3 regions of the Streptomyces sp. NPDC052043 genome follow, and region 3 is predicted to be linked to each of the others. Evidence: riboswitches for the same ligand, from Rfam matches in the RefSeq annotation. Region 3 holds a riboswitch; each other region holds the start of a gene.
The links. Region 3 has a riboswitch for cyclic di-AMP ahead of ACIHCX_RS19085 (M23 family metallopeptidase). Riboswitches for the same ligand answer to the same signal wherever they lie in the genome.

Region 1 (9,761 bases), on a different contig from region 3:
CGGCCGGGACGGGGATGCCCGGAGCGGACGAACCGGAACCCGTGGAGGACCTGCCCGAGCCGGAACCGGAGGACTGGATGTAGCGGGGCCGCACCGGTCACGGCGCCGGTGCGGACGGGCCCGCCGTTCAGCCCAGCGCCGTCAGGCCCGGGGCGAACGTGATCAGGAGCGGGAGCAGCGGCACCAGGGCCGCCACCGCGGTGGCCAGCGCACGGCGCCTGCGGGCCAGCCGCGGCGGGGGCTTCAGCAGACGGTCCACCCGCTCGCTCAGCAGGCGGTTGCTGGAGGCGCAGGACAGTACCCCGCGGTGCTGGTTGAGCTCGATCAGGGCGAGGGCCGTGGTGAGGTGGCCGTGGCGGCGGGAGGCCGTGTCGTCGGCGGCCAGCTCGACCAGGCGGTGGGTCTGCTCGCAGAACTGCGCGAACAGCGGGACGTGCGGGAAGCCGGTCGCCAGCGCGGTCGACAGGTGCAGCAGCCAGTCGTGGCGCGCGCGGGCGTGGCCGCGTTCGTGCGCGAGGACGGCGTCGAGCTGGTGACCGGTGAGCCGGTGCAGCGCGCCGGTGGTGACGACGAGCTGGGGCGGATGACCGGGCATCCACCAGGCGTCGGGGTACTCGTCCTCCAGCACCAGCAGCGGTCCGCGGGCCGCCGGAAGGCCCGCCGGCAGATCGGGGGCGCGTTCGCGCAGATGCGCGCGGGTCAGGCCGCGCCGGCGGCGGGCCTCGACGAACTCGCGGGCGAGCATCGCGGTGGTCCAGGCGGCGCCGCCGGCCAGCAGCAGGGTGAGGCCGGCGGCCCAGACGGGTGCCACCGACAGGTCGTAGGCGGCCGTCACGGCCGGCGGCGCGGGGGCGAAGACCCGGTCGTGGACCGTGCCGAAGACGGCCGCGGTGCCCAGCACGAGCCCCGCGAGGCAGCACAACAGGACGGTGGCGACCAGGCACTGCCACACCCACAGCGCGACGACGGGCTCCCGTTCGGGCCACCACGCCCGGGCCAGTGTGCGGGGAACCGGCACGGCGAGCGTCAGCGCGACGGCGCTCAGCAGGAGCAGGCAGGCGGTCATGCCTCGGACTCCGGATCCTCGTCGGAGGTGGGCGGGTGTCGGGGTCGTGCGGTGATGCGTGCTGTGCGGCCGGCCGGCGCGTGGAGCGCGCACGGCCTGCCGCCAGTATGACGGCCGCGGACACCGGGAGTCAGGGTCCGCGACCATCAATTTCCCTGCGAGGCAAGGGCCGCAGGACCTTGACTCAGCCCGACACGACCCGCCCCGTCACCTCCCCGAGCCCCACCCGGGCGCCGTCCGCGCCCGGCGCCCAGGCCGAGAGCGTCACCACGTCGCCGTCCTCCAGGAACGCCCGCTTGCCGTCCGGGAGTTCCAGGGGCTCTTGGCCGTTCCAGGTCAGCTCGAGCAGCGAGCCGCGCTCACGCTCGGACGATCCGCTCACCGTGCCCGAGCCGTACAGGTCGCCCGTGCGCAGGGAGGCGCCGTTGACCGTCATGTGGGCGAGCTGCTGCGCGGCCGTCCAGTACATGGTGGAGAAGGGCGGCTCGGACACCACATGGCCGTTGATCGCGACGGAGATCCGCAGGTCGTAACCGCCGGGCTCGTCCGCGGAGTCGTCGAGGTAGGGCAGCAGCGGGTGCGTGCGCCGCGGCGGGGCCACCCGCGCCTCCTCCAGCGCGTCCAGCGGAGTGATCCACGCCGACACCGACGTGGCGAAGGACTTGCCGAGGAACGGCCCGAGCGGGACGTACTCCCAGGCCTGGATGTCGCGCGCCGACCAGTCGTTCAGGAGGCACAGCCCGAAGACGTGCTCGCGGAAGTCACCGAGCGCGACCGGCTGTCCGAGCCGCGAGGGCACGCCCACCACGAAGCCGACCTCCGCCTCGATGTCCAGCCGGACCGAGGGGCCGAACACCGGCGCGGGGTCCGTGGGGGCCTTCCGCTGGCCCGACGGGCGCACCACGTCCGTGCCGGAGACCACCACCGTGCCGGAGCGGCCGTGGTAGCCGATCGGCAGGTGCTTCCAGTTGGGAGTCAGCGAGTCCTCGGCGTCCGGGCGGAAGATCCGGCCCACGTTCCGGGCGTGGTTCTCCGAGGCGTAGAAGTCCACGTAGTCCGCGACCTCGAAGGGGAGGTGCAGGGTCACCGAGGACAGCGGGTGCAGGAAGGGGGCGACGGTCTCCCGGTGGGCCGGCTCCGTCAGCCACGAGGTCAGCGCGCGCCGCACGTCGGACCACGCGGCGCGGCCCGCGGCCAGCAGCGGGTTCAGGTTCGGCTGCGCGAGCAGGCCGGCGTGGGGAGTACCGAGCGCCCGCGCCGCCGCCCCCGCGTCGAGCACGTGGTCGCCGAGCCGGACGCCCACGGTCCTCTCCGTCGACCCGGCGCGGGAGAAGACGCCGTAGGGAAGGTTGTGCGGACCGAAGGGGTCGCCCTCGGGGACCTCGAAGGGGGGCATGGGTGCTGCCTTCCTTTCCCGAATTCCATGTGATCGGGCCACACGTTACGGGGGCGTCCCATGTCTTGGGCAGGGCCTAAAGAGTTTGCAATGCCCGAATTGGTCTTGTGGGAGGGGGTAATTCCGGCTTAGCGTCCTCTGAGGACGCGGACGGGGTGGGTCCGCTCCATAGGGGGGACACGTGGGGGGACCCGTGGCCAGGAATGCCGTCAGTGTGCCTTTCCGGGCCGACCGTGAGGTCCCCGGCCTGATCGTGAAGTTCGGCGACTACCCGCTGCACCACGGCGGGGTGGGCGCGATCCGCAGCCTCGGCCGCCTGGGCGTGCCCATGTACGCGATCACCGAGGACGCCTACACGCCGGCGGCCTCCTCCCGTTATCTCAAACGCGCGTTCGTCTGGCCGACCAGGGGCACCGAGGGCGCGGACCGTCTGGTGGAGGGCCTGCTGCGGATCGGCCGCCGCATCGGCCGGCCCACCGTCCTGGTGCCCACCGACGAGGAGGCCGCGGTCCTGATCGCCGAGCACCAGGACGCGCTCCGGGGCCCCTTCCTCTTCCCGCCCGTCGCCCCCTGCCTGCCGCGCCGTCTGGCCAGCAAGCAGGGCCTGCACGAACTGTGCGTGGAACACGGCATCCCGAGCCCCGCGGCCGCCTTCCCGCAGTCGTACGACGACATCGTGGCGTTCGCCGAGAAGACCCGCTTCCCGGTGGTGGCCAAGAACCGCGAGGCGTTCGTGCGGCGCAGCAGCCCCGCGGTGAACGGCACCACGAGGATCAACACCCGCGAAGGCCTGCTGGCCCTGGCCCGCGACTGGGGCGAGCGGCCCGGCGTGATCCTCCAGGAGTACCTGCCGCGGGAGGAGGCCGAGGACTGGATCGTGCACGCCTACTTCGACCGGAACTCCAGCCCGCTGGCGATGTTCACCGGTGTCAAGGTCCGCTCCTGGCCGCCGCACGCGGGTATGACGGCGAACGCGTACGTCGTCGACAACCCGGAACTCGCCGACCTCGCCGCACGGTTCATCAAGCAGATCGGCTTCACCGGCATCGTCGACCTCGACCTGCGTTTCGACCGGCGCGACGGGCAGTACAAGCTCCTCGACTTCAATCCGCGGATGGGCGCGCAGTTCCGGCTCTTCGAGAGCGGGGCGGGCGTGGACGTCGTACGGGCCATGCACCTCGACCTGACCGGCCGCCCCGTTCCGGAGGGCGGGCAGCGCGCCGGCCACCGGTACGTCGTGGAGAACATCGACCTGCCCGCCCTCCTCGCCTACCGTCGCAGCGGCTACACGACGCCGCACGCGCCGGCGAGGGCGAGCGGCACGGAGCTGGCCTGGTTCGCGGGGGACGACCCGTTGCCGTTCGTCACGATGCTCGCGCGCTTCGTGCGGCCGGGCGCCCGGCACCTCTATCAGCTGTGGCGGACCAACCGCCGCGGCGGCACGACGGCCGGCCGGCCGGCCCGCGGCGACGCACGGCCGAGCGCCACCTCGCCGGTCACGCTCAAGCGCCCTCATCAGTAAGGGAGTTGGAGGGGACGGAGCCGGGAAAACGGTGACCACCGCGGTGGTCCGGCTCCGGTCGAGTCGGCGGGCCGGGGCATCCGTATTCTCTGATCATGGCCGCCCTCGCATTCGACCTCATCGCCACCGACCTGGACGGAACGCTGCTGCGCGGCGACGACACCGTCTCCGAGCGGTCCCTCACCGCGCTCGCGAGGGCGGCGGCCGCCGGTGCCCGGCACCTCGTGGTGACCGGACGGCCGGCGCCGAGGGTGCGGGAACTGCTCGGCGTCCTCGGCACCACGGGACTCGCGGTGTGCGGTCAGGGCGCACAGCTCTACGACGCCGGCAGCGACCGCCTGCTGTGGTCGGTCACCCTGGACCGGGAACAGGCCGAGACCGCGCTCGGCAAGATCGAGGCGGAGGTGGGGGAGGTGTACGCCGCGGTCGACCAGGACGGGGCCGAGGGGCTCACGCTCATCGAGCCGGGGTATCTCATGCCGCACCCGGCGCTGCCCGCCGTACGGGTCGAACGGCGCGACGACCTGTGGCGCGCGCCCATCAGCAAGGTGCTGCTGCGCCACCCGGTGCTGTCCGACGACGAGCTGGCGGCGGCGGCCCGCGGTGCGGTGGGCTCCCTCGCCACCGTCACCATGTCGGGACCCGGGACCGTCGAACTCCAACCCTGCGGCATCACCAAGGCGACCGGACTGGCGCTGGCCGCCGAACACCTGGGACTGGGCCGCGAGAGCGCCCTCGCCTTCGGCGACATGCCCAACGACATCCCGATGTTCCGGTGGGCCGCCCGGGGGGTCGCCATGGCCAACGCCCACCCCGAGCTCAAGGCGGTGGCCGACGAGGTCACGACGTCGAACGAGGACGACGGCATCGCCGTCGTCCTCGAACGATTGCTTGGCTAGCCGGTGTGTGGGCCGGCAGCGGACCTGTCAGTAGGCGCTGTAGACGTTGTCCATCGTGCCGTACCGCTTGGCCGCGTAGTTGCAGGCGGCCGTGATGTTGGCGACCGGGTCGTAGATGTCCCACGACGTGCCGTTCACGTGGTAGGCCCTGAAGGTCGGGTCGATGACCTGGAGCAGGCCCTTGGACGGGATGCCCTTGGCCGCGTTGGAGTCCCAGAGGTTGATGGCCCGCGGGTTGCCGGAGGACTCGCGGATGATGTTGCGGTAGATGCCGTTGTAGGAGCCCGGGATGCCCTTCTCGGCCATGACCTGGAGGGAGGCCCGGATCCAGCCGTCGAGGTTGTTCGGGTAGCCGAGGTTCGAGGCCGTCTTGAGGGTGGTCGCGTTGGACGAGACCGGGGTCGCGGCGGACGCGGTCGTCGCGCCGAGCAGCGGCACGGCGAGGACTGCTGCGCCGGTGCCGGTGACGGCGAGGGCGCGAACGAGGCGGGCGGTACGGGTGGAGCGGCGCTGGCCGTTTGCAGGCATGGGGGTGTTCCTCTCCGTCGCCTGCGAGGTGAGCTGTCGGGTTCGGGCGGGGAGGTGCCCGGCCGCGCCCCGAAGGGCGCGGCTTCACCCCGAGCCGTTCCGGCGCGGCGTACGACGTAGGACGTACGAGCCCGGCCCGGCGACTTACCTGGGTCCCCCGCTCCTGCCATGGTTCGTTCGGTCGTTGGGGTTACGGGCGGCGGCAGGATTCGGCGTTCCGCCCGATGGCCGGGAACGTATGCGAGACCAGATGTCCCGAACAAGTGCCGGAATCACACATCGCCCTATTTGACCTTGGTCCGGCGTGTATGTGGTGCTTGATCCTTTGTGGCTGCCAGGGTTCAACTCGGCTGTGCGTAAAGGGAATGTGAAGGAGTGCGAGGGGTGGCGTGAACGGAGGGCGGCGTGACCCAACTCACGGGGTGGGCGCCTGACGGGCAATTACCACTAAAGAGAATTGAAACCCTAATAGGGGCAAATCGGACCGCATGGGTGAGCGCGGAGGGAGCCGTGGGGCGGGTGCGTGACGGTGGTCACGTCGGGTGATGTGGCCTGACCCGTATAGGTGGGCGATATCGGTGATCGAAACGTGACCGGATACGCTGACTTGAGTGAGGGCAGCGACCTATCGACAAACCGTGTAATCCCAGCAGACACCAGCAGACAGGAGACCCCTCGTGACCGTCGTCGGGCCATTCGGGCTGACCGTGCGGGACCAGGCTCTCGAAGCCGATGTCCAGGCCGGATTGGCGGCTGTCGAGGAAGGGCTGCTCGAAGCCACCAAGAGTGAGGTCCCGTTCATCACGGGGGCCGCCCAGCACCTCGTCAGGGCTGGTGGGAAGCGGTTCCGGCCGCTGCTCGTGATGCTCGCGTCCCAGTTCGGGGACCGGTACGCGCCGGGGATCGTGCCGTCGGCCGTGGTGGTGGAGCTGACCCACCTGGCGACCCTCTATCACGACGACGTGATGGACGAGGCCGCCGTGCGCCGCGGGGTGGCCAGCGCCAACACCCGCTGGGGCAACTCCGTCGCGGTCCTGACCGGCGACTTCCTGTTCGCCCGGGCCTCGCAGATCCTCGCCGATCTCGGCCCGGAGGCCGTGCGGGTGCAGGCCGTGGCGTTCGAGCGGCTGGTCACCGGGCAGATCCTGGAGACCGCCGGGCCGCAGGACGGCCGGGACCCGGTCGACCACTACCTGGACGTGCTGGGCGGCAAGACCGGATCGCTGGTGGCGGTGTCGTGCCGGTTCGGCGCGATGATGTCCGGCGCCGACGAGACGGTCGTGGACGTGCTGACGCAGTACGGCGAGCGGCTGGGCGTCGCCTTCCAGCTGGCGGACGACGTCCTGGACATCGCCTCCGACTCGCGTGAGTCGGGCAAGACGCCCGGCACCGATCTGCGCGAGGGCATCGCCACGCTGCCGGTGCTGCGGCTGCGCGAGCGCGCGGCCCGGCTGGGGCTGCCCGAGGACACCGCCCTGTGCGAGCTGCTGGACTCCGACCTGACCGACGACGCGCGGCACGCTCAGGCGCTGGCGGCGCTGCGGGTGCACCCGGCACTGGAGCAGGCCCGCCGGGACACCGTGCGCTACGCCGAGGAGGCGCGGGCCGCGCTGGCGCCGCTGCGGGAGTGCGACGCGAAGGCCGCGCTGCTCCAGCTCTGCGACGCGGTGGTGCACCGGGCCGGCTGACGCCTGTCCGGCTCCGCGACCTCACCGGACACCCCCGCCGGACACCCCCGCCGGACACCCCCGCCGGGCGGCCCCCGCCGGGCGGCCCCTTCGAGCGGCGCTCTCCACCCTGACCCCTACGGGGTGGGGGAGGCGTCGCCCTTCGCGTGTCATACCGCAGGCGTACACGGAGTTGGCTCCGCGGTCTGACGCTTTCACCCGGCCGATTTGGTCAGATGGACACCACGGACCACACACCACTCCTCACCGATCTGGGTGAGAATGGCGGCTGAGGGTGACATCCCCGTGCAGAAGGACAGCCGCCGCCGAAGACGGAGGTAGGGCACACATGGCACCGAACGGATCCGAAGCCGACGACCTGCGCGCGGGGCGCCGCAAGGCCGCGCGCTACGTCGTCCCGGTCACGGTGGTGGGGGTGGCGGCGGCGACCATCGGGCTCGTCCCGGCACTCGCCGCGTCCGGCGACCCCGACCTGCCGAAGATCAGCGCACAGCAACTCATAGAGAAAATCGCCCAGTCGGACGTCCAGCACCTGTCCGGCACCGTCAAGGTCAGCACGGACCTCGGCCTGCCGAACCTCGGCGGCCTGGAGAGCGGCCTGGCCTCCGGCGCGGCCAGGGGTGGTGACGGTTCGTCGGCTGACCCGGCGTCAAAGCTGCCCGAGCTGGCCTCCGGCACGCACACCCTGCGCGTCGCGTCCGACGGCGAGGACCGGCAGAAGGTCTCGCTGATCGAGAGCGCCGCCGAGTACAGCCTCATCCACAACGGCAAGGACGTCTGGGGCTACGACAGCAAGTCGAACGAGGTCTTCCACAGCACCGCGGGCGACAGCGCCGGCAAGCACCGGGGCGAGGCCCCCGCCACGCCCAAGAACTTCGCCGACGAGGCCCTGAAGTCGGTCGACGACACCACCTCGGTGAAGGTCGACGGCACCGCGCAGGTCGCCGGACGCGACGCCTACAGGCTGGTCATCGAGCCGAAGCACGCCTCCGGCACCACGGTCGGCGTGATCAGCATCGCGGTGGACGCCAAGACCGGGCTGCCGCTGAAGTTCACGCTCACCCCGGCGAGCGGCGGCGCCGCCGTGCTGGACGCGGGCTTCACCCGGATCAGCTTCGCCAAGCCGGCCGCCTCGACCTTCGACTTCACCCCGCCCAAGGGCGCGAAGATCACCGAGGGGAAGGACGCGGACAAGGCCGCCAGGAAGGACGCCGGAAAGGACAGCGGGCGGAAGACCGGCCCGGGCCGCCCGTTCCACGAGCCCGGTACGCAGGAGAAGGGCCTGGCCGAGAACGGTCCGAAGGTCCTCGGCAAGGGCTGGAACTCCATCGCCGTGTTCGACACCGGCACCAAGGGCGGCGTCCCGTCGTCCGCCGGCAAGGGCGACCTGAGCGGGTTCCTCGACTCGCTCGGCGACCAGGTCAGCGGCACGTTCGGCAAGGGCACGGTCTTCTCCACCCGCCTGGTCAACGCCCTGATCACGGACAACGGCAAGGTGTACGTCGGTGCCGTCACCAAGGACACGCTGGTGAAGGCGGCGAACGCCGGGAAGTAAGGACCGACGGGCACGAGGGATCGGGGGAGCCGATGGACGAAGAGGACGACGGCGTCATCCAGACGCGGGGGCTCACCAAGCGCTACCGCGGCGGACAGCTCGCCGTCGACGGCCTCGACCTGACCGTCCCGGCGGGCAGCGTCTTCGGCTTCCTCGGCCCGAACGGCTCGGGCAAGACCACCACCATCCGCATGCTGATGGGACTCATCGAGCCCACGTCCGGCACGGCGCGGGTACTGGGGCGCCCCATGCCCCGGTCCTCGCGCACCGTGCTCCCACACGTCGGCGCGCTCATCGAGGGCCCGGCCCTGTACGGCTTCCTCTCCGGCCGGGACAATCTGCTGCGCTACGACGCCGCCGACCCGACCGCCGACCCCCGCACCCGGCGCCGCCGGGTCGCGGCCGCCCTGGACCGGGTGGGCCTGACGGCCGCGGCGGGCAAGAAGGCCAAGGCCTACTCCCTGGGCATGAAACAGCGTCTGGGCCTGGCCGCCGCGCTGCTCCAGCCGCGCAGACTGCTCGTCCTGGACGAGCCGACCAACGGTCTCGACCCGCAGGGCATGCGGGAGATCCGCTCCCTGGTCCGGGAGTTGGCGTCCGACGGGACGACCGTGTTCCTCTCCTCCCATCTGCTGGACGAGATCGAGCAGGTGTGCAGCCATGCGGCGGTCATGGCGCAGGGGCGGCTGATCACCCAGGGCGCCGTGGCGGAGCTGGCCGCGGGAGCGCGCGGCCGGCTGGTGGTGACCACGCCCGACACGGGGGAGGCGGCCCGCGTGCTGAAGGAGCAGGGCGCCGGCGACGTCGTCGTGGGCGAGGGCCGGGTGACCGGCGACCCCCCGGAGCGCGACCTCGCCGACGTGAACGCCGCGCTGGTGACGGCGGGCGTGCGCGTCCGCGGCTTCGGGGTCGAACGGGCCTCGCTGGAGGACGCGTTCGTGGCACTCACGGGGGAGGGTTTCGATGTCGCGGGCTGAGGTCTCGCCGGGGCGGACCGCGGACGGGGCCGTCCGCGCCCCCGGTCCGCTGTGGACCTTCGGACTGCTGCGCAGCGAGCTGGTGACCACCTTCCGGCGCTGGCGCACTCTCGCGCTGCTGGGCGTGCTG
Region 2 (9,761 bases), on a different contig from region 3:
CGGCCGCCGGTGTCGACGTCGTCGTCATCGAGGCCAGCGGGCTCGCCGAACCCCAGGAACTCGTCCGCATGGTGCTGGCCAGCGACAACCCCAGGGTCGTCTACGGCGGGCTCGTCGAGGTCGTCGACGCCGTCGAGTTCGACGACACCCGCGCGAGGCATCCCGAGATCGACCGGCATCTGGCGCTCGCCGACCTCGTGGTCGTCAACAAGACCGACCGGGCCGCCGCCGGTGGGAAGGTGCTCGAACTCGTACGGACCCTGGCCGACGGGGCCGCCGTCGTCCCGGCCTCGTACGGCCGGGTGGACCCCGAGTTCCTCTTCGACTGCCGGCCGAGCGAGGAGCGGGTCGGGCAGCTCTCCTTCGACGACCTGCACGTGCCCGACGCGGACGACGCCCACGACCACCATGCCGGGCATCTGCACGCCGGCTACGACAGCCTCTCCTTCGTCTCCGACGTGCCGCTCGACCCCCGCCGGCTGATGCGGTTCCTGGACAGCCGCCCCGACGGGCTCTACCGGATCAAGGGGTACGTCGGCTTCGGCCCGTACGATCCGCGCAACCGGTACGCCGTGCACGCCGTCGGGAGCTTCCTGCGCTTCTACCCCGAGCCCTGGCCGGACGGCGAGCCCCGCCTCACCCAGCTGGTGCTCATCGGTTCCGGCATCGACGCGGGCGCCCTCGGCAAGGAGCTGGAGGCGTGCAAGCGGATCGCTCCGCAGGCCGACGAACACGGAATGTGGGGCGTCCTGCGCTACGTCCGGGACCCCGAGCCCCACGACCCCACGACCCCGGCCCCGGACCTCGCCCCGGACCCGGTCCTCGCCCCGGACCCGGTCCTCGCCCCGGACCCGGTCCTCGCGGACCCGCCCCCGGACCTGGTGGACCCCTCGGTCTAGACGAGCCTGGGCACCCTGGCCTCGGGTTTCGCGGAACCGGTCCCCGCCCCGGTCCCGGCCCTTCCGGTCCTGGTGCCGGGACCGGAAGGGGCCCTCGGATCAGGCGGGGCCGGCCACCACCCACACCGTCTTCGGCAGGGACACGCCCGAGCCGTCGCGGCGCGGGTCGATCTCCGGGAGTTCGGCCGGGCTGCCGTTCTTCTGGGTGGCACGGGCCGGGACCGGGCCGGCCCAGGCGAAGGCCAGGCAGTCCTCGCCCTTCAGGAACCGCTGGCAGCGCACGCCGCCGGTGGCGCGGCCCTTGCGCGGGTACTGGTCGAACGGCGTGACCTTGCCCGTCGTCTGCACGGAGTCGTCCAGCGTGCCGCGCGAGCCCGCGACGGTGAGGACGATCGCGTCGGCGGCCGGGTCGACGGCCGTGAACGAGATGACCTTGGCGCCGTCGGTGAGCTTGATGCCGGCCATGCCGCCGGCCGCGCGGCCCTGCGGGCGGACCTGGGAGGCCTGGTAGCGCAGGAGCTGGGCGTCGTCCGTGATGAAGACCAGGTCCTCCTCGCCGGTGCGCAGCTCGACCGCCCCGACGATCCGGTCACCCTCCTTGAGCGTGATCACCTCCAACTCCTCCTTGTTGGAGGGGTAGTCGGGGACGACCCGCTTGACGACACCCTGTTCGGTGCCGAGCGCCAGGCCCGGCGAGGACTCGTCCAGCGTGGTGAGGCACACCACGGTCTCGTCGTCCTCCAGGGAGACGAACTCGGCCAGCGGAGCGCCGCCGGAGAGGTTCGGCGCAGACTCCGTCTCCGGCAGTTGGGGCAGGTCGACGACGTTCACGCGGAGCAGGCGGCCCGCCGACGTCACCACGCCCACCTCGCCTCGGGCGGTCGCCGGGACAGCCGAGACGATCACGTCGTGCTTGTGCCGCTTGCCGTCCGTGTCCCGCGGGAGCGGCTCGCCGCTCACCGTGCGGGCCAGCAGGCCCGTCGAGGACAGCATGACGCGGCACGGGTCGTCCGCCACCTGCAGCGGCCCCGCGGCAGCCGGGGCCGCGCCCGCCTCCAGCAGCATGGTGCGCCGAGGGTTGCCGAACTTCTTGGCGACCGCGGCCAGTTCGGCCGAGACCAGCTTGCGCAGCTCCGCGTCCGACTCCAGGATCCGGGTCAGCTCCTCGATCTCCGCGGTGAGCCTGCTCTTCTCCGCCTCCAGCTCGATGCGGTCGAACTTGGTCAGGCGGCGCAGCGGGGTGTCGAGGATGTACTGGGTCTGCACCTCGCTCAGCGAGAAGCGCTCCATCAGGCGTTCCTTGGCCTGCGCGGAGTTCTCGCTGGCGCGGATCAGACGGATGACCTCGTCGATGTCCACCAGCGCGGTGAGCAGACCCTCGACCAGGTGCAGTCGGTCGCGCCGCTTGCCCCGGCGGTACTCGCTGCGGCGGCGTACGACGTCGAAGCGGTGGTCGAGGTAGACCTCCAGGAGCTCCTTCAGGCCGAGCGTGAGGGGCTGGCCGTCGACCAGGGCGACGTTGTTGATGCCGAAGGACTCCTCCATCGGCGTCAGCTTGTAGAGCTGCTCCAGGACGGCCTCCGGCACGAAGCCGTTCTTGATCTCGATGACCAGGCGCAGGCCGTGCGCACGGTCGGTGAGATCCTTGACGTCGGCGATGCCCTGGATCTTCTTCGAGCCGACCAGGTCCTTGATCTTGGCGATCACCTTCTCCGGGCCCACGGAGAAGGGCAGCTCGGTGACGACCAGGCCCTTGCGGCGGGCGGTCACGGTCTCCACCGAGACCGTCGCGCGGATCTTGAAGGTGCCGCGGCCGTTCTCGTAGGCGTCCCTGATCCCGGACAGACCGACGATCCGGCCACCGGTGGGCAGGTCGGGGCCCGGGACGTGCCGCATCAGGGCGTCCAGGTCCGCGTTCGGGTGGCGGATCAGATGGCGGGCGGCCGCGATGACCTCGTTGAGGTTGTGCGGGGGCATGTTCGTGGCCATGCCGACGGCGATGCCCGAGGCCCCGTTCACCAGCAGGTTCGGGAAGGCGGCCGGCAGCGCCACCGGCTCCTGCTCCTGGCCGTCGTAGTTGGGGGCGAAGTCGACGGTGTCCTCGTCGATGGACTCCGTCATCAGGCCCGTGGCCTCGGCCATCCGGCACTCGGTGTACCGCATGGCGGCCGGCGGGTCGTCGTTGCCCAGCGAGCCGAAGTTGCCGTGGCCGTCGACCAGGGGGACGCGCATCGAGAAGGGCTGGGTCAGACGCACCAGGGCGTCGTAGATCGACGCGTCGCCGTGCGGGTGCAGCTTGCCCATGACCTCGCCGACGACGCGGGCGCACTTCACGTAGCCGCGGTCGGGACGCAGGCCCATCTCGTTCATCTGGTAGACGATGCGGCGGTGCACCGGCTTGAGTCCGTCCCGGGCGTCCGGCAACGCGCGGGAGTAGATGACCGAGTACGCGTACTCGAGGAAGGAGCCCTGCATCTCGTCGACGACGTCGATGTCGAGGATTCTCTCCTCGTACGAGTCGTCGGGCGGCGGGGTCTTCGTGCTGCGGCGGGCCATCGCTGCCGGCTCCTTGCTGAAGCGTGACGGGATCTGACGCCGACCATTGTGGACCGCCCGGCTGACAACCCGGACCACGCCCCGTCCCCACAGGGCGCGTTCCGGGGTCCCGTCCGGCCTCCGGGCCGCCCTCCCGCCCGTCCGCGCCCGTCCTCGCGACCCGTCCCGCTCCCGGGTGCCGCCGGGGCGCGTCGCTTTCCGTCTCGCTCTCGGCGTACGGACCGTGGGAACTTCGCCAGGGGTCCACACGCTTGCATACAGTGGCAGGACCGGCAGGAAAAGGGCGGTTCGCAGACCGCCACCGCGATCGAAGGGACGTACATGCCCAAGGGTCACACGGCCGCAGCCGAAGCAGGATCCGGCGGCCTGACAGCGACCGAGCACCGGCTGGCCAACGGCCTGCGCGTGGTGCTCTCCGAGGACCACCTGACCCCGGTCGCGGCGGTGTGCCTCTGGTACGACGTCGGCTCGCGCCACGAGGTCAAGGGACGCACCGGCCTGGCTCACCTTTTCGAGCACCTGATGTTCCAGGGCTCCGCCCAGGTCAAGGGCAACGGCCACTTCGAGCTGGTGCAGGGCGCGGGCGGCTCGCTCAACGGCACCACCAGCTTCGAGCGCACCAACTACTTCGAGACCATGCCCGCCCACCAGCTGGAGCTCGCCCTCTGGCTGGAGGCCGACCGCATGGGCTCCCTGCTCGCGGCGCTGGACGACGAGTCCATGGAGAACCAGCGCGACGTCGTCAAGAACGAGCGCCGCCAGCGCTACGACAACGTCCCCTACGGCACCGCCTTCGAGCGGCTGACCGCCCTCGCCTACCCGGAGGGCCACCCGTACCACCACACGCCGATCGGGTCCATGGCGGACCTGGACGCGGCCACCCTGGAGGACGCGCGCGCGTTCTTCCGCACGTACTACGCGCCGAACAACGCCGTCCTGTCGGTCGTCGGCGACATCGACCCGGAGCAGACGCTCGCCTGGGTCGAGAAGTACTTCGGCTCCATCGCGTCCCACGACGGCAAGCCCGAGCCCCGCGACGGCTCCCTGCCCGAGGTCATCGGCGGGCAGCTGCGCGAGGTCGTCGAGGAGGAGGTCCCGGCCCGCGCCCTGATGGCCGCCTACCGGCTGCCGCACGACGGCACGCGCGCGTCCGACGCGGCCGACCTGGCGCTCACCATCCTCGGTGGCGGCGAGTCCTCCCGGCTCTACAACCGGCTGGTGCGCCGCGACCGTACGGCCGTCGCGGCCGGCTTCGGACTGCTGCGGCTGGCCGGCGCGCCCTCCCTGGGCTGGCTGGACGTGAAGACCTCCGGCGACGTCGAGGTCCCCGTCATCGAGTCGGCCATCGACGAGGAGCTCGCCCGGTTCGCCGAACAGGGCCCGACGGCCGAGGAGATGGAGCGCGCCCAGGCCCAGCTGGAGCGCGAGTGGCTGGACCGCCTCGGTACGGTCGCCGGCCGCGCCGACGAACTGTGCCGCTACGCCGTCCTGTTCGGCGACCCGCAGCTCGCCCTGACCGCCGTCAAGCGCGTCCTGGAGGTGACGCCCGAGGAGGTTCAGGAGGTCGCCAAGTCCCGTCTGCGCCCCGACAACCGCGCGGTGCTCGTCTACGAGCCGACCACCGCCGACGCGCAGGACGACGCCCAGGACGCGGACGCCGCGGCCACCGACGAGACCGAGGAGGCGGCGAAGTGACCGAGCTCGCCACGATGGAGTTCCACCCCCAGCCCCGGGCCGGCGCGGCCAAGCCGTGGGCGTTCCCCGCACCCGAGCGCGGGACGCTGGACAACGGCCTGACGGTGCTGCGCTGTCACCGCCCCGGCCAGCAGGTCGTCGCCGTCGAGGTGCTCCTTGACGCACCCCTGGACGCGGAGCCGGCCAGTCTGGACGGCGTCGCCACGATCATGGCGCGGGCCTTCTCCGAGGGCACCGACCAGCACTCCGCCGAGGAGTTCGCCGCCGAGCTGGAGCGCGCCGGTGCCACCCTCGACGCGCACGCCGACCACCCCGGCGTACGGCTGAGCCTGGAAGTCCCGGCCTCCCGCCTGGCCAAGGGTCTCGGCCTGCTGTCCGACGCCCTCAGGGCGCCGGCGTTCGCCGACTCCGAGGTCGAGCGGCTGGTGCGCAACCGGCTCGACGAGATCCCGCACGAGCTGGCCAACCCGGCCCGCCGCGCCGCCAAGGAGCTGTCCAAGGAGCTCTTCCCGGCCGACGCGCGCATGTCGCGTCCGCGCCAGGGCACCGAGGAGACGGTCGGCGCCATCGACGCGGCGGCCGTGCGCGCCTTCTACGACCGGCACGTGCGCCCGGCCACGGCCACCGCCGTGGTCGTCGGCGACCTCACCGGCGTCGACCTCGACGAGCTGCTGAGCCGGACCCTGGGCGCCTGGACCGCCTTGCCCGCCAAGCCGCGGCCCGTGCCGCCGGTGACCGCCGACGACACCGGCCGTGTGGTCATCGTGGACCGGCCCGGCGCCGTCCAGACGCAGTTGCTCATCGGGCGGATCGGTCCCGACCGGCACGACCGCGTGTGGCCCGCCCAGGTGCTCGGCACCTACTGCCTCGGCGGCACCCTCACCTCCCGCCTGGACCGCGTCCTGCGCGAGGAGAAGGGATACACCTACGGGGTGCGGGCGTTCGGTCAGGTGCTGCGGTCGGCCCCCGACGGGTCGGGCGCCGCGATGCTTGCCATCAGCGGCTCGGTCGACACCCCGAACACCGGCCCGGCCCTGGACGACCTGTTCACGGTGTTGCGCAAGCTCGCCGCGGAGGGCCTCACCGACGCCGAGCGGGACGTCGCTGTGCAGAACCTCGTCGGTGTGGCGCCGCTGAAGTACGAGACGGCGGCCGCCGTGGCCGGCACGCTGGCCGACCAGGTCGAGCAGCACCTGCCCGACGACTACCAGGCGACGCTCTACCAGCAGCTCGCCGCGACCGGCACGGTGGAGGCCACCGCGGCCGTCGTCAACGCGTTCCCGGTGGACCGTCTGGTGACGGTCCTCGTCGGTGACGCGGCGCAGATCAAGGAGCCCGTCGAGGCCCTGGGCGTCGGCCGGGTCGTCGTCGTCGCGGCCGAGTAGAGGCCCGCCTCGCCGCCGCCGAGCGCGGCGAGGGGCACACGCGCGCACAGGGCCCTGGTGACCGAAGCGTCACCAGGGCCCTGTGTTGTCCTGGTGTTGTCCGAATTGAGGGGGAGATCGCCTGTCTGCCCTGTGGTGTGCGCTACAAAACATCTGATCCGTTTGGGGATTGAAAGCGGCCCCGTCTAGCGTCGGTCCGGCTGTTCGTCGGGCAGTGCGCCGCGTCCGCGGCACCGGACAGTCATCGCCGAGTCCCCGTACGGCGCGAGCCAGGGGAGCCGGGGACCCACCGTCCCTGGGGTGAATCGGCCGTCAGCGCGACGCGCGGCGCCGTAGGAGACCTTCCTGCTCCGAACCCGTCAGCTAACCCGGTAGGCGACAGGGAAGGAAAGGACCCACGTCTCCATGGCGTTCACCCGTGCCGCCGGGAAGCACCGACGGCCGAGCCGGATGCACCGCACCACCGCCCGCGCGGCGGGCGTCGCGGCCCTGGCCACCACCGGTGTCATCGGCACCCTCGCCGCCCCGGCCCTCGCCGCGGACGTTCCCGCCCTCGAGGACACCGGCCTCACCCCGGTCGTCACCCTGGGCGACAGCGTCGCCGAGAAGATCGAGGCCCAGGCCGTCGCCCAGCACCGGGCCGCCGCGCGCAAGCAGGCCGAGGCGGTCGCGCGCAAGAAGGCCGCGGAGGGGGCGGCGAAGGAGCGCGAGGCCAAGGCCCGCGCCGCCCGCGAGGCCGAGCGCAAGCGCCTCAACGCCTTCGTGACGCCGATCCTCGACTCCTACATATCGACCGGCTACCGGGTCGGTGGCTCCCTCTGGTCCTCCGGCACCCACACCGGTGTCGACTTCCACGCCGCGAGCGGCACCCCCGTGCACGCGGTCGGCCTCGGCACCGTCGTCGACGCCGGCTGGGGCGGGGCGTACGGCAACCAGGTCGTGATCAGGATGGCCGACGGCATGTACACCCAGTACGGGCACCTGTCGTCCATCGCGGTCTCCGTGGGCCAGCGGGTCGTCCCCGGCCAGCGGATCGGCCTGTCCGGCGCGACCGGCAACGTCACCGGACCGCACCTGCACTTCGAGGCCCGTACGACCCCGGACTACGGCTCCGACGTCGACCCCGTGGCCTACCTCCGCAAGCACGGCGTCCACGTCTGATTCCCTGCGCCGACGCGGCGAAGCCGTGCCGCCCGGACGGGGCGGCACGGCTTCGGTGCTTCACCGGTCCTGCCGGTCAGACCGTCTCGGGAAGCTCCTCGAGCCCCTCGGCGACCAGCTTGGCCAGCCGGTCCAGCGCGGCGTCCGCGCCGTCGGCGTCGGAGGCCAGGACGATCTCCTCGCCGCCCTCGGCGCCGAGGCCGAGCACGGCCAGCATGGAGGCCGCGTTGACGGGCGTGCCGTCGGCCTTGGCGATCGTCACGGGGATGCCTGCGGCCGTGGCGGCCCGGACGAAGATGGAGGCGGGGCGGGCGTGGAGACCCTCGGCCCAGCCGACGTTGACGCGGCGCTCAGCCATGTGTTGCTGCCCTTCAGGTGATCAGGGTTGTCTAGACCAGTTTTCCATATGTGGAACAGGTCCGGAGCGGCGCGTGCGCCGCTCCGGGTGGCATCGGACCGCGGCCTCGGTCCGATGGGTGTCCTCCACAGACTGCCTCGCGCCGCTGTCGGACGCGAGCCGTACGCTGGGGCGCATGCAGACCTCGCCGGACCGGCACGCGTACCCCGCCCACTGGGAGGCCGACGTGGTGCTGCGCGACGGCGGCACCGCGAGGATCCGCCCCATCACCGCCGACGACGCCGACCATCTGGTCAGCTTCTACGAACAGGTGTCGGACGAGTCCAAGTATTACCGCTTCTTCGCGCCCTACCCGCGTCTGTCCGCGAAGGACGTCCACCGCTTCACGCACCACGACTTCGTGGATCGGGTGGGACTCGCGGCCACGGTCGGCGGCGAGTTCATCGCCACCGTACGCTACGACCGCGTCGGCGTGGACGGCATGCCCGCCTCGGCGCCCTCCGACGAGGCCGAGGTCGCCTTCCTGGTGCAGGACGCCCACCAGGGACGCGGGGTCGCCTCCGCGCTCCTGGAGCACATCGCGGCCGTCGCCCGCGAGCGTGGCATCCGCCGCTTCACCGCCGAGGTGCTTCCGGCCAACACCAAGATGATCAAGGTGTTCACGGACGCCGGGTACACCCAGAAGCGCAGCTTCGAGGACGGCGTCGTACGCCTGGAGTTCGACATCGAGCCGACCGACCGCTCGCTGGCCGTGCAGCGCGCACGGGAGCAGCGGGCCGAGGGCCGGTCGGTACGGCGGCTCCTGGCGCCCGGCTCGGTCGCCGTCATCGGCGTGGGCCGCGCGCGCGGCGGCGTGGGCCGCGGCATCCTCGACAACATCCGCGACGCCGGGTTCACGGGCCGGCTGCACGCCGTGAACCGGGCCTTCGGCGAGGACCGCGAGGAGATCGACGGGGTGCCCGCCCACCGCTCGGTGCGGGACATCGACGGGCCCGTGGACCTCGCCGTCGTCGCCGTGCCGGCCGAGCACGTCCCGGACGCCGTCGCCGAGTGCGGCGAGCACGGCGTGCAGGGCCTCGTCGTGATCTCCGCGGGCTACGCGGAGAGCGGCCCCGAGGGACGTGAGCGGCAGCGCGCGCTCGTGCGACAGGCGCGGACGTACGGCATGCGGATCATCGGGCCCAACACCTTCGGGATCATCAACACCTCGCCGGACGTCCGGCTGAACGCCTCCCTCGCCCCCGAGCTGCCGCGGCCCGGCCGCATCGGTCTGTTCGCCCAGTCCGGGGCCATCGGCATCGCGCTGCTGTCCCGGCTGCACCGGCGCGGCGGCGGGGTCACCGGGGTCACGGGCGTGTCGACCTTCGTGTCCGCCGGCAACAGGGCGGACGTCTCCGGCAACGACGTCATGCAGTTCTGGTACGACGACCCCGACACTGACGTCGCCCTGATGTACCTGGAGTCCATCGGCAACCCGCGCAAGTTCACCCGCCTGGCCCGGCGCACGGCGGCGGTGAAGCCGCTGGTCGTGGTGCAGAGCGCGGGCTCCGCCCCGCAGGGGCACGCGGTACGGGCGACGCGGCTGCCGCACGCGACGGTGTCCGCGCTGCTGCGGCAGGCCGGTGTGATCCGGGTCGATACCATCACCGAACTGGTCGACACCGGCCTGCTGCTCGCCCGGCAGCCGCTGCCGCCGGGGCCGCGCGT
Region 3 (9,761 bases):
CGACGGCCTCGTCGTCGTACGACCGGCGTGAGAGGCGTGACGACCGCGGCGGCTTCAACCGGGACCGCGACCGGGACCGTGCGCCCCGTTCCTTCGACCGTCGTGACGACCGCGGCGGCTTCAACCGGGACCGGGACCGCGGTGACCGTGGCGGCTTCCGCCGTGACGACCGCGGCGACCGCGGTGGCCGTTCCTTCGAGCGGCGCGACGACCGGGGCTTCGACCGCCGTGACGACCGCGGTGGCTTCCGCCGTGACGACCGGGGCGACCGCGGTGGCCGTTCCTTCGAGCGGCGCGACGACCGCGGCGGCTTCAACCGGGACCGCGACCGGGACCGGGCGCCCCGTTCCTTCGACCGTCGTGACGACCGCGGCTCCTTCGACCGTCGTGACGACCGCCGTGACGACCGCGGCGGCTTCCGCCGTGACGACCGTCCGGCCCGGCGCGACGAGCGCGGCGGGCACCGCGGCAGCGACCGCCCGTTCAACCGCGACCGCCAGGGCGACCGCCCCGGCTTCCGCTCCGGCGGCCACGAGCGCCCCTACGGCCGCCGTGACGACCACCGCAGCGGCGGCTCCTTCGGCCGCCGCGACGACAAGCCGCGCTGGAAGCGCAACGGCTGACGCCGGCTGAACCCACCCCGCGGGGCCCGTACGACTCCTGTCGTACGGGCCCCGCGGTTCTTGGCCGCACCAAGATCTCCGGCGGCTGGAGGGGCTGCAAGAGGATCTTCTGGCCGCAACCGTCACCCGGTCACCGTCGATCACGGTGAACTTCCGGCCGGGCACCCCCGATACCCGATCGGCGACAGGCCCGCCTCCCGCTATGCTCAGGTAGGCAACATCGCCTGGGCCCTTAGCTCAATTGGCAGAGCAGTGGACTTTTAATCCATTGGTTGTGGGTTCGAGTCCCACAGGGCCTACCGGACCCCTCGGGGTCGGGACCCCCGCTGACCTGGTCAGACGGGGGTTCTGTCGTTTCTGGTCCCTGTCAGCTTCTGGGAACGGTTCTCCAGGTGGTCTGCAGGGCGGCGCCCACCTGGTCGGCCAGGGTGACGGCGACCAGGCGGGCCTCGAGGGGCGGGGTGTGGCCGGGGGTCGGCCGCAGGAGGTAGCGGCCGTGGAAGTGGCCGCCGGCGAGGACGCGCAGTTCGATGTCCTGGGCGGGCATGCCGAGTCGGTCGGTGTCCCACGTCCTGCGCCCGACGGTGAGGGAGCCGTCGGGTTCCAGGCGGGGGGCGTGGCCGAGCAGGGTGCCGTACTCGAAGCGGCAGCCGCGCAGATGGAGCAGGCCGACGAGTTGTGCGCGCACGACCTCCACCACCGCGTCGGGTGAGGTCGCCTCCCGGGCCAGCTGGGCCGCGTGGTGGATCTGGGCGAGGTAGCCGGCGTCGGTGATGGTGACGACTTCCAGGCGCCGGGCGCGGGCCGCCAGTTGGGAGACGGTCAGTGCGACGGCGAGCAGCACGACGGCGGTGGTGATGTCGGCGGTGCCCGCGATCGTGAGCCGCTCGTAGGGGGCGGTGAAGAAGAAGTCGAACCAGACGGCCGCGGACACGGCGGCGAGGACACCGGCCGGCCGGTGTCCGAGGGCCGCCGTCGCCACCACGACCACGACGAGGGCGAGGGCGACGACGGTGTTGGGCAGACCCGCGCGGAAGGGCAGCAGCACCGCGCTGACCGCGAGCGGAGCCACGAGGGCGATGACGATCGCAACGGGCCCTCTGGCGAGGTGGTCGGTCATCGTGGGCACCTCCTGCCTGCCTCTTCCGGTGTAGCAGGACGCGAGCGGCCCCGGGTGACCTTTAACAGCTCTCTTGCGCTGTATTCGGTGGTTTGCGGGGGATCCTGCCTCCGGAGTTCCGAAGGCGACGTGAGGACGGTGGAGCCGTGGGTGCGAGTGCCGAGGGCGCGGATCGGGGTCGCACCGCCGGGCGGGTCGTGGGGAGACGGCAGGAGAGGGACCGGCTGACGGTGCCGCAGGGGCTGGCCGCGCTGTCCCTGGACGCGCTCGCCTCGGTGGCCTACGGGCCGGAGGCGATCGTGGTGGTGCTGGCGACGGCCGGCAGCCGGGGCCTCGGTTTCACCCTGCCGGTCACGCTGGCGATCGTGGTGCTGCTGGCGGCGCTGACGTTCTCCTACCGGCAGGTGATCGCCGCGTTCCCGAACGGGGGCGGCGCGTACGCGGTCGCGGGGCGCCATCTGGGCCGGCGGCTCAGCCTGGTCGCCGCCGCCTCGCTGATCATCGACTACGTGCTGAACGTGGCCGTGTCGGTCTCCGCCGGCGTGGCCGCGCTCACCTCCGCCTTCCCCGTCCTGTACGGCGACCGGGTGGTGTTGTGCGTGATCGTGCTGGGGCTGATCACGGCGGTCAACCTCTACGGGGTCGCCGAGTCCGCCAAGGTGATGTTCGCTCCCACCGTGGTGTTCATCGCGGCGATCGCCGCGGTCATCGTGGCCGGGCTGGTGCGCCGCACGCCGGCGGTCCCGCCCGTCCATCCGGCGGCCCCGACCGTCTCCGCGGTCGGAGTCCTGCTGCTGTTGCGGGCGTTCGCCTCCGGCTGCTCGGCACTCACCGGAGTGGAGGCCATCGCGAACGCCGTCCCCACCTTCCGCACCCCGAGGGTCCGGCGGGCGCAGCGCACCGAGGTCGCGCTCGGCGCGCTGCTCGGGGCCATGCTCATCGGGCTGTCGTTGCTCATCGGCAGGTTCCACGTCGCACCGAGCGGCACCAAGACCGTCCTGGCGCAGCTCACCGAGGCGTCCCTGGGCCACAACGCCGGGTTCTACGTCGTGCAGTTCGCCACCATGACGCTGCTCGCCCTCGCGGCCAACACCTCCTTCGGCGGCATGCCCGTCCTGACCTCCCTGCTGGCCCGCGACAACCATGTGCCGCACGTCTTCGGGCTGCGCGCCGACCGGCAGGTCTACCGCTACGGCGTCGTCGTGCTCGCCGCCGCCGCCCTGGTCCTGCTGGTCGTGGCCCAGGGCGACACCCAGAAGCTGGTGCCGGTCTTCGCCATCGGCGTGTTCATCGGCTTCACCCTCTCCCAGGCCGGCATGGTCCGGCACTGGCACCTGGACCACGGTCCCGGATGGTGGCGGAGGGCGGCCGTCAACGGCCTCGGGGCACTGCTGACGCTCGCGGCCCTGGTCATCGAACTGGTCGCGAAGTTCCACGAGGGCGGCTGGCTGGTCTTCGCCGCGGTCGCCGTCCTGGTGACCGTGTTCGAGTCGGTGCACCGCACGTACCGGCGTATCGGCGCGGCCCTGCACCTCGGCGAAGTCCCCGCACGGCCCGAGCCGCGCCACACGGTCGTCGTCGTTCCCGTCGGCGCCGTCAACCTGCTCACCAGCGAGGCCCTCAGCGTCGCGCTGTCCCTGGGCGACGACGTCCGGGCCGTCACCGTCGTGCACCCCGAGGACCGCGACGCCCCTTCCGCCGACGAGGTTCACGCCGCCTGGAACGCCTGGCAGCCCGGTGTCCCCCTCACCGTGCTGCACAGCCGCACCCGGTCCCTGACCCGGCCCGTCGTCGACCATCTGCGCGCGCTGTCCGCCCAGGAGCGGCAGGACCGGATGGTGGTCCTCATCCCGGAGATGCATCTGCCCAGGCCCTGGCAGCGGCTTCTGCAGAACCAGCGCGGCGTCGTCCTGGACCGCGCCGTGCGCCGCCACACCGACGCCGTCATCTGCCGGCTGCGGTTCCGCGTCCACCTCGAGCACTGACCATCGCCGAGACCACTGCCCCGCACCGACCGGTGCGCGGCCCGCCCGCGTCGTGTGCGCGGCTCCGCCACGGTGGTGCCCCGTCTCCGATCGGCGGTGTCGGTCAGACTGGAAGCGAGTCCGCCGTCGAGAGAGAGGGCGTCGATGCCCCACCCGTACGTCCTGCTGTCCGCCGCCGTCTCGCTCGACGGCTACCTGGACGACACCGGCCCCGAGCGCCTGCTGCTCTCCAGCCCCGCCGACTTCGACCGGGTCGACGAGGTACGGGCGTCGGCCGACGCGATCCTGATCGGCGCCGGCACCCTGCGGGCGGACAACCCGCGGCTGCTGGTGAACTCGCCCGAACGGCGGGCCGCCCGTCGCGCCGCCGGGAAGCCGGAGTACCCGCTGAAGGTCGCGGTCAGCGCCTCCGGCGAGCTGGACCCCCGGGCGCCCTTCTGGCACACCGGCGGCGAGAAGGTCCTCTACACGACCGACGAGGGCGCGCTGCGGCTGCGACGCGCGGGCCTGGCCGCCGACGTCGTGCCGCTGGGCGCCGAACTCGGCTGGCCCCGGCTGCTCGAGCACCTGCACGACGTACGCGGGGTGCGCCGGCTCATGGTCGAGGGCGGCGGGACGATCCACACACAGCTGCTCCAGCAGCGGCTCGCGGACGAGGTGCAGCTCGTGCTCGCCCCCCTGTTCGTGGGGGACCCCGGCGCGCCCCGGCTGTTCGGGCCCGGGGGCTACCAGGGCGGGCGGCTGCGGCTGGTGGAGACGCGGACCATCGAGGACGTCGTCCTCGTGCGCTACGAACCCACCGCCCCCGGCCCCGCCGGCCGCGCCGCCCCGGCCGACCGGCACTGGCTCCGGATCGCCTGCGAACTGGCGGCCCACTGCCCGCCGTCCAGGACGGCGTTCAGCGTGGGCGCCGTGGTGGTCGCCGCCGACGGGACCGAACTCGCCCGCGGGTACTCGCGGGAGGGGGGCGACCCGGTCGTGCACGCCGAGGAGGCGGCCCTGGCCAAGGTCGACCCGGCGGATCCGCGACTGCCGGAGGCCACGGTGTACAGCAGCCTGGAGCCGTGCGCCCGCCGCGCCTCCCGGCCGCGTCCGTGCGCCCGGCTGATTCTGGACGCCGGGGTGCGACGGGTGGTGACGGCGTGGCGGGAGCCGGACACGTTCGTCGAGGGTGCCGACGGGACCGGGGTGCTGGCGGCCGGGGGCGCGGACGTCGTCGTGGTGCCGGAGTTCGAGGAACGGGCCAGGGAACCGAACCGGCATCTGCTCGGCTGAGCGGGACCTCGTCGCACGGCCGGGAACCGGGTGACGGACGGCGTGGAAGTGAGCTGGGTGCGAGCAGCCCCGCGGATGGCATATACTGGTGACACAACGACGCGGGGTGGAGCAGCTCGGTAGCTCGCTGGGCTCATAACCCAGAGGTCGCAGGTTCAAATCCTGTCCCCGCTACTGAAACTCAGGGCCGGAATCTGATCAATGGATTCCGGCCCTGAGTGTTTGGCGGACGTGCGGGTTCTCCGGCACAGGCGCGGACTCTCCCGTATGTGGAGTCAACTCGTCCGGTTTTCGGTGCTCATGGACCATAAGGTCGGGCCGCGAGGTGGAGCGATCAAGCCGAACGGCTTGGAATACAGGCCCCGGGTCTATTAACGTTCGATAACGCAGCACGGTCGTCCCAGCCGTCACAAGAGGCGGCTCCGTGCGCGCACGCCGAATCCCGCAAGGGAACCGGGGAACCACTAACTTGGGGTGAATCGGGCGTAACTGCCGTGTTTCGCATGGCTTGTTTACGCGCGTAGGAGACCTTCCCGCTCCGAACCCGTCAGCTAACCCGGTAGGCGAGACGGAAGGAAAGGAGTACGCCTTCGTGGCGTCCAACCCGCCTGCTCCGGAAGCCCCGTTCACGCCGAGCCGGCAGTACGGAGAGACCTTCGGCTACGACAGCCGCCGCGCCGACGAGGGCCCCTGGGAGGAGTGGAACCCCACCGCGGATTCCGTCCGTCCCGTGCGCGGCCGGCACCGCGTCGCCAAGCAGCGCGGCGGCGGACTCGCCCGCAGCTCCACCGTTCTCGGCGTCGGTGTCATCGCCGCCGTCGGCGCGGGCGGCATGGCCAGCGCCAACAGCGCCAAGCCGCCGGTGTCCATCTCGCTGCCCGATCTGCCCTCCGTGGGCTCCCTGTTCGACCACTCCTCCGACGCCCCCGAGGGCTCGTCGACCGCGCTCAGCAGCGTCGGCGTGACCACCGCCGAGGCCGAGGGCGGGACCGCGGACGCCGGCGAGGTGCTGCGCAACCGGATCATGGCGCAGGCCGAGCAGCAGCAGGTCCAGATCGAGGCCAAGGCCCAGGCGGACGCCGAGGCCGCCGCCACCAAGGAGGCAGCCCAGGCCGCCTCGAAGGCGGCCGAGGAGGCCGAGGCCAAGGCCACCGCCGCGAAGCAGAAGGCGGAGGAGGAGGCCAAGCGGAAGGCCGAGGAAGCCAAGCGGAAGGCCGAGGAGGCGCGGCTGGCCGAGCTGGCCAAGCAGTACACGCTGCCCACCTCCTCGTACACGATCACCTCCACCTTCGGTCAGGCCGGCTCCATGTGGTCCTCCGGCTACCACACCGGCCTCGACTTCGCGGCGCCCACGGGCACCCTGCTCAAGGCGATCCACACCGGCACCATCACCGAGGCCGGCTGGGCCGGCGCCTACGGCTACCGCACGATCCTCACCCTCGACGACGGCACCGAGCTCTGGTACTGCCACCAGTCGTCGATCAACGTCAGCGTCGGCCAGCAGGTCAACACGGGCGACGTGATCGGCCGCGTGGGCGCCACCGGCAACGTCACCGGGCCCCACCTGCACCTGGAGGTCCACCCGGGCGGCGACGCCACCGGCATCGACCCCGGGGTGTGGCTGCGCGACAAGGGCCTCACCCCCTGACGCACACGCCCCACCCCGCGACGTACGCGGACCGGTCTCACCCCTGACGAGACCGTGAGGCCGGTTTGCGCAACTTTTGCGGCCGGACGCGGCCCGGTGAGGAATGGGCCGCTCCGGCGCGGTTGTTGATGTTGCACATGACTTCTCTACGCAAACTGGGTTCGTCCGATCTCGAGGTCTTCCCGCTCGCCCTCGGCGGCAACGTCTTCGGCTGGACCGCCGGCCAGGAGCAGTCCTTCGCCGTCCTCGACGCCTACACGGCCGCCGGAGGCAACTTCGTCGACACCGCCGACTCCTACTCCGCGTGGATCGAGGGCAACCACGGCGGCGAGTCCGAGACGATCATCGGCAGGTGGCTCAAGGAGCGCGGCAATCGCTCCGACGTCGTCATCGCCACCAAGGTCAGCCAGCACCCCGACTACCAGGGGCTGAGCGCCGCCAACATCAAGGCCGCGGCCGACGCCTCCCTCCGGCGCCTGGGTACGGACCACATCGACCTTTACTACACGCACTTCGACCGGCCGGACGTCCCCGTCGAGGAGATCATCGGCGCGCTCGACGAGCTGGTCAGGGCGGGCAAGGTGCGGCACATCGCCGCCTCCAACATCTCCGCCGAGCGCCTCCAGGAGTCCCTGGACCTCTCCGAGCGCGAGGGTCTGGCCCGGTACGTGGCGCTCCAGCCGCACTACAACCTGGTCTCGCGCGACACCTACGAAGGCGGGCTCCAGAACGTCGCCGAGCGGTCCGGCCTGGCCGCCGTCCCGTACTTCGCGCTCGCCTCCGGCTTCCTGACCGGCAAGTACCGGCCCGGTACGACGGTGGACAGCGCGCGGGCGCAGGGCGCGGCCAAGCACCTCGAGACCGAGCGGGGCCGCAACGTCCTCGCGGCCCTGGACGAGGTCGCACGGGCCCATGACGCCGAGGTCGCCACGGTGGCCCTGGCCTGGCTCGCCGCACAGCCGACGGTGGCCGCCCCGATCGCCTCGGCGCGGACGGTGGAACAGCTCCCGGCACTGCTCGGGGTCGCCGAGCTGCGGCTCACGGACGAGGAGCTCGGAAAGCTGACGCGGGCGTCGGCGTAGCTCCCCGTCCCCCGGGACGGAACAGCCGGCGCTACGGCTGTGTCCGGTACGGGTTGTACGCGGGGGACGGCGTCAGGTGCGCGGGGTACGGCGTCGCCGGTCCGTACGGCGGCCCGTACGACCCGTGCCCCAGCGGCCGCGGGTGCACCCCGTACACGCCGTACACCCCGTACCCGGGCCAGGGTGGCGCGGCCATGGGCGTGGTCATCCTGGCCGCGTGGTCCAGCGCGGGCTGCGCCACCTCCCGCCTGCGCCACAGCTCGCGCAGCAGCTCCCGCTCCCGTACGGCGAAGTCGGCCCCGGCCCGTCCCCGGCGCCCCCGGTGCCGGAGGCAGGCCAGCTGGGTCGCGTACACCTCGTACTGGGCGACCGTCCGCGCCGCCTGCCTGCCGAGGTGGCGCCGGGCGTGCTCGCGGGCCAGCCTGCGCGCCCGCATGGAGGCCAGGGCGAACGGTTCGGCCGGGGTGAGCCAGCCGGCGGCGGTGTACGCGGGCAGCTCCTCGCGCACGGTCCTCAGCTCGCGCTGCCGGGTCCAGACGACCAGCCAGGTCAGCAGGCCGAACGCGGGCACCATGATGGCGGCGTACACCGCGAGGAAGCCGTACTCGCCGAAGGTCGCCGAGCCGTTCCACAGGGCGTGCATGCCCATCGCGAGCAGCAGCCCGGCCGGCGGCGGCAGCAGGCGCCGCAGCCGACGGCCCCCGGACGTCGCGGCGATGCCGAAGCCGATGCCGGTGAGCACGGTGAACATCGGGTGCGCGAACGGCGACATGACGACGCGGACGAAGAAGGTCGCCGCGGTGACGGAGGCGATGCCCCGGTCACCGGTGAGCTGGTCGGCGCCGAAGGCGTTGCCGAGGTAGAGGATGTTCTCGGTGAACGCGAAGCCGGTCGCGGTCACCCCGGCGATGACGACCCCGTCGACGACGCCGGTGAAGTCGCGCCTGCGGAAGAGGAAGACCAGCAGGACGGCGGCGGCCTTCGCGGACTCCTCCACGACCGGCGCTATCACGGTCGCGCCCAGGGTGTCCGCGCCCGCGGGGTCGGCGGTCGCCGTGGCGATCCAGTGGGTGGCGAAACTGTTGGCGACGATCGCGATCAGGGCCGCCGCGCAGGCGCCCCAGGCGAAGGCGAACACCAGGTTCCGCCAGGGGGCGGGCTCGACCCGGTCCAGCCAGCGGAAGGCGGCCGTCAGCAGCGGTACGGGCAGTACCGCGAGACCGAGCCCGACGAGGAACCCCTCGGTGCCGGTCTGCCGGCGCACGAGGGCGAGGATGACGAGCCCGGAGAGGGCGAGCAGGGTGACGAGGGCGCCGTACCGGACCCATCGCCGCTGCCACCAGTGCGCGTGGCGGGAGGTGCCGCCGGGGGCACCGGGAGGTGTCGGGTACGGGGGGCAGGCGGCCACGGCATCGGCCCTCACGAGGTCACTGTGGATGCTGGTTTTCGTGTGGCACGCGACGGAAGAGCAGGTCGTTCACCACATGGCCCTTCTCCAGTCCCTGGCCCTCGAAACGGGTCAGCGGCCGGAAGTCGGGACGCGGCGCGAAACCGCCGTCGGCCCGGGTGTTCTCGAAGTCCGGGTGCGCGGTCAGCACGTCGAGCATCTGCTGCGCGTACGGCTCCCAGTCCGTCGCGCAGTGCACGATCGCCCCGGGCCTGAGCCGGGCGGCGGCCAGCGTCAGGAACTCCGGCTGGATCAGCCGCCGCTTGTGGTGCCGCTTCTTCGGCCAGGGGTCGGGGAAGTAGACGCGCAGCCCGTCGAGGCTGTCGGGGGCGAGCATCTCGCGCAGCAGGATGATGGCGTCGCCGTTGCCGACGCGGACGTTGCCGAGGCCGTGCTGGTCGGCGAGGCTCAGCAGGTTGCCCTGGCCCGGGGTGTGCACGTCGACGGCGAGGATGTTGGTGTCCGGGTCCTCGGCCGCCATCCGGGCGGTGGCCTCGCCCATGCCGAAGCCGATCTCCAGCACGACCCGGTGCGTGTTCCCGAACAGCTCGGCGAGGTCGATCACCCGCTGTCCGTCGATG

Region 1: linked by a shared signal. The riboswitch ahead of ACIHCX_RS25105 (transglycosylase SLT domain-containing protein) and the one ahead of ACIHCX_RS19085 (M23 family metallopeptidase) in region 3 are both predicted to bind cyclic di-AMP.
Region 2: linked by a shared signal. The riboswitch ahead of ACIHCX_RS05240 (M23 family metallopeptidase) and the one ahead of ACIHCX_RS19085 (M23 family metallopeptidase) in region 3 are both predicted to bind cyclic di-AMP.

The regions. Positions count from the first base shown of each region.
Region 1 covers NZ_JBIUBT010000010.1:197,153-206,913, reverse strand. Annotated here, with positions in the region: gene recQ (DNA helicase RecQ) at 1-83, shown strand, start outside; gene ACIHCX_RS25125 (M56 family metallopeptidase) at 128-1,066, opposite strand; gene fahA (fumarylacetoacetase) at 1,251-2,462, opposite strand; gene ACIHCX_RS25115 (ATP-grasp domain-containing protein) at 2,677-3,984, shown strand; gene ACIHCX_RS25110 (HAD family hydrolase) at 4,080-4,883, shown strand; gene ACIHCX_RS25105 (transglycosylase SLT domain-containing protein) at 4,911-5,411, opposite strand; cyclic di-AMP (ydaO/yuaA leader) riboswitch at 5,417-5,604, opposite strand; gene ACIHCX_RS25100 (polyprenyl synthetase family protein) at 6,089-7,099, shown strand; gene ACIHCX_RS25095 (outer membrane lipoprotein carrier protein LolA) at 7,428-8,654, shown strand; gene ACIHCX_RS25090 (ABC transporter ATP-binding protein) at 8,687-9,631, shown strand; gene ACIHCX_RS25085 (ABC transporter permease) at 9,618-9,761, shown strand, end outside.
Region 2 covers NZ_JBIUBT010000002.1:99,234-108,994, forward strand. Annotated here, with positions in the region: gene ACIHCX_RS05220 (GTP-binding protein) at 1-899, shown strand, start outside; gene ACIHCX_RS05225 (DNA topoisomerase (ATP-hydrolyzing) subunit A) at 999-3,455, opposite strand; gene ACIHCX_RS05230 (M16 family metallopeptidase) at 3,777-5,150, shown strand; gene ACIHCX_RS05235 (M16 family metallopeptidase) at 5,147-6,535, shown strand; cyclic di-AMP (ydaO/yuaA leader) riboswitch at 6,771-6,928, shown strand; gene ACIHCX_RS05240 (M23 family metallopeptidase) at 6,941-7,696, shown strand; gene ACIHCX_RS05245 (HPr family phosphocarrier protein) at 7,773-8,054, opposite strand; gene ACIHCX_RS05250 (GNAT family N-acetyltransferase) at 8,230-9,761, shown strand, end outside.
Region 3 covers NZ_JBIUBT010000006.1:467,746-477,506, forward strand. Annotated here, with positions in the region: gene ACIHCX_RS19055 (DEAD/DEAH box helicase) at 1-623, shown strand, start outside; tRNA gene ACIHCX_RS19060 (tRNA-Lys) at 850-922, shown strand; gene ACIHCX_RS19065 (DUF4118 domain-containing protein) at 991-1,743, opposite strand; gene ACIHCX_RS19070 (APC family permease) at 1,890-3,728, shown strand; gene ACIHCX_RS19075 (dihydrofolate reductase family protein) at 3,873-5,003, shown strand; tRNA gene ACIHCX_RS19080 (tRNA-Met) at 5,104-5,177, shown strand; cyclic di-AMP (ydaO/yuaA leader) riboswitch at 5,427-5,584, shown strand; gene ACIHCX_RS19085 (M23 family metallopeptidase) at 5,596-6,651, shown strand; gene ACIHCX_RS19090 (aldo/keto reductase) at 6,789-7,733, shown strand; gene ACIHCX_RS19095 (PrsW family intramembrane metalloprotease) at 7,765-9,141, opposite strand; gene trmB (tRNA (guanosine(46)-N7)-methyltransferase TrmB) at 9,161-9,761, opposite strand, start outside.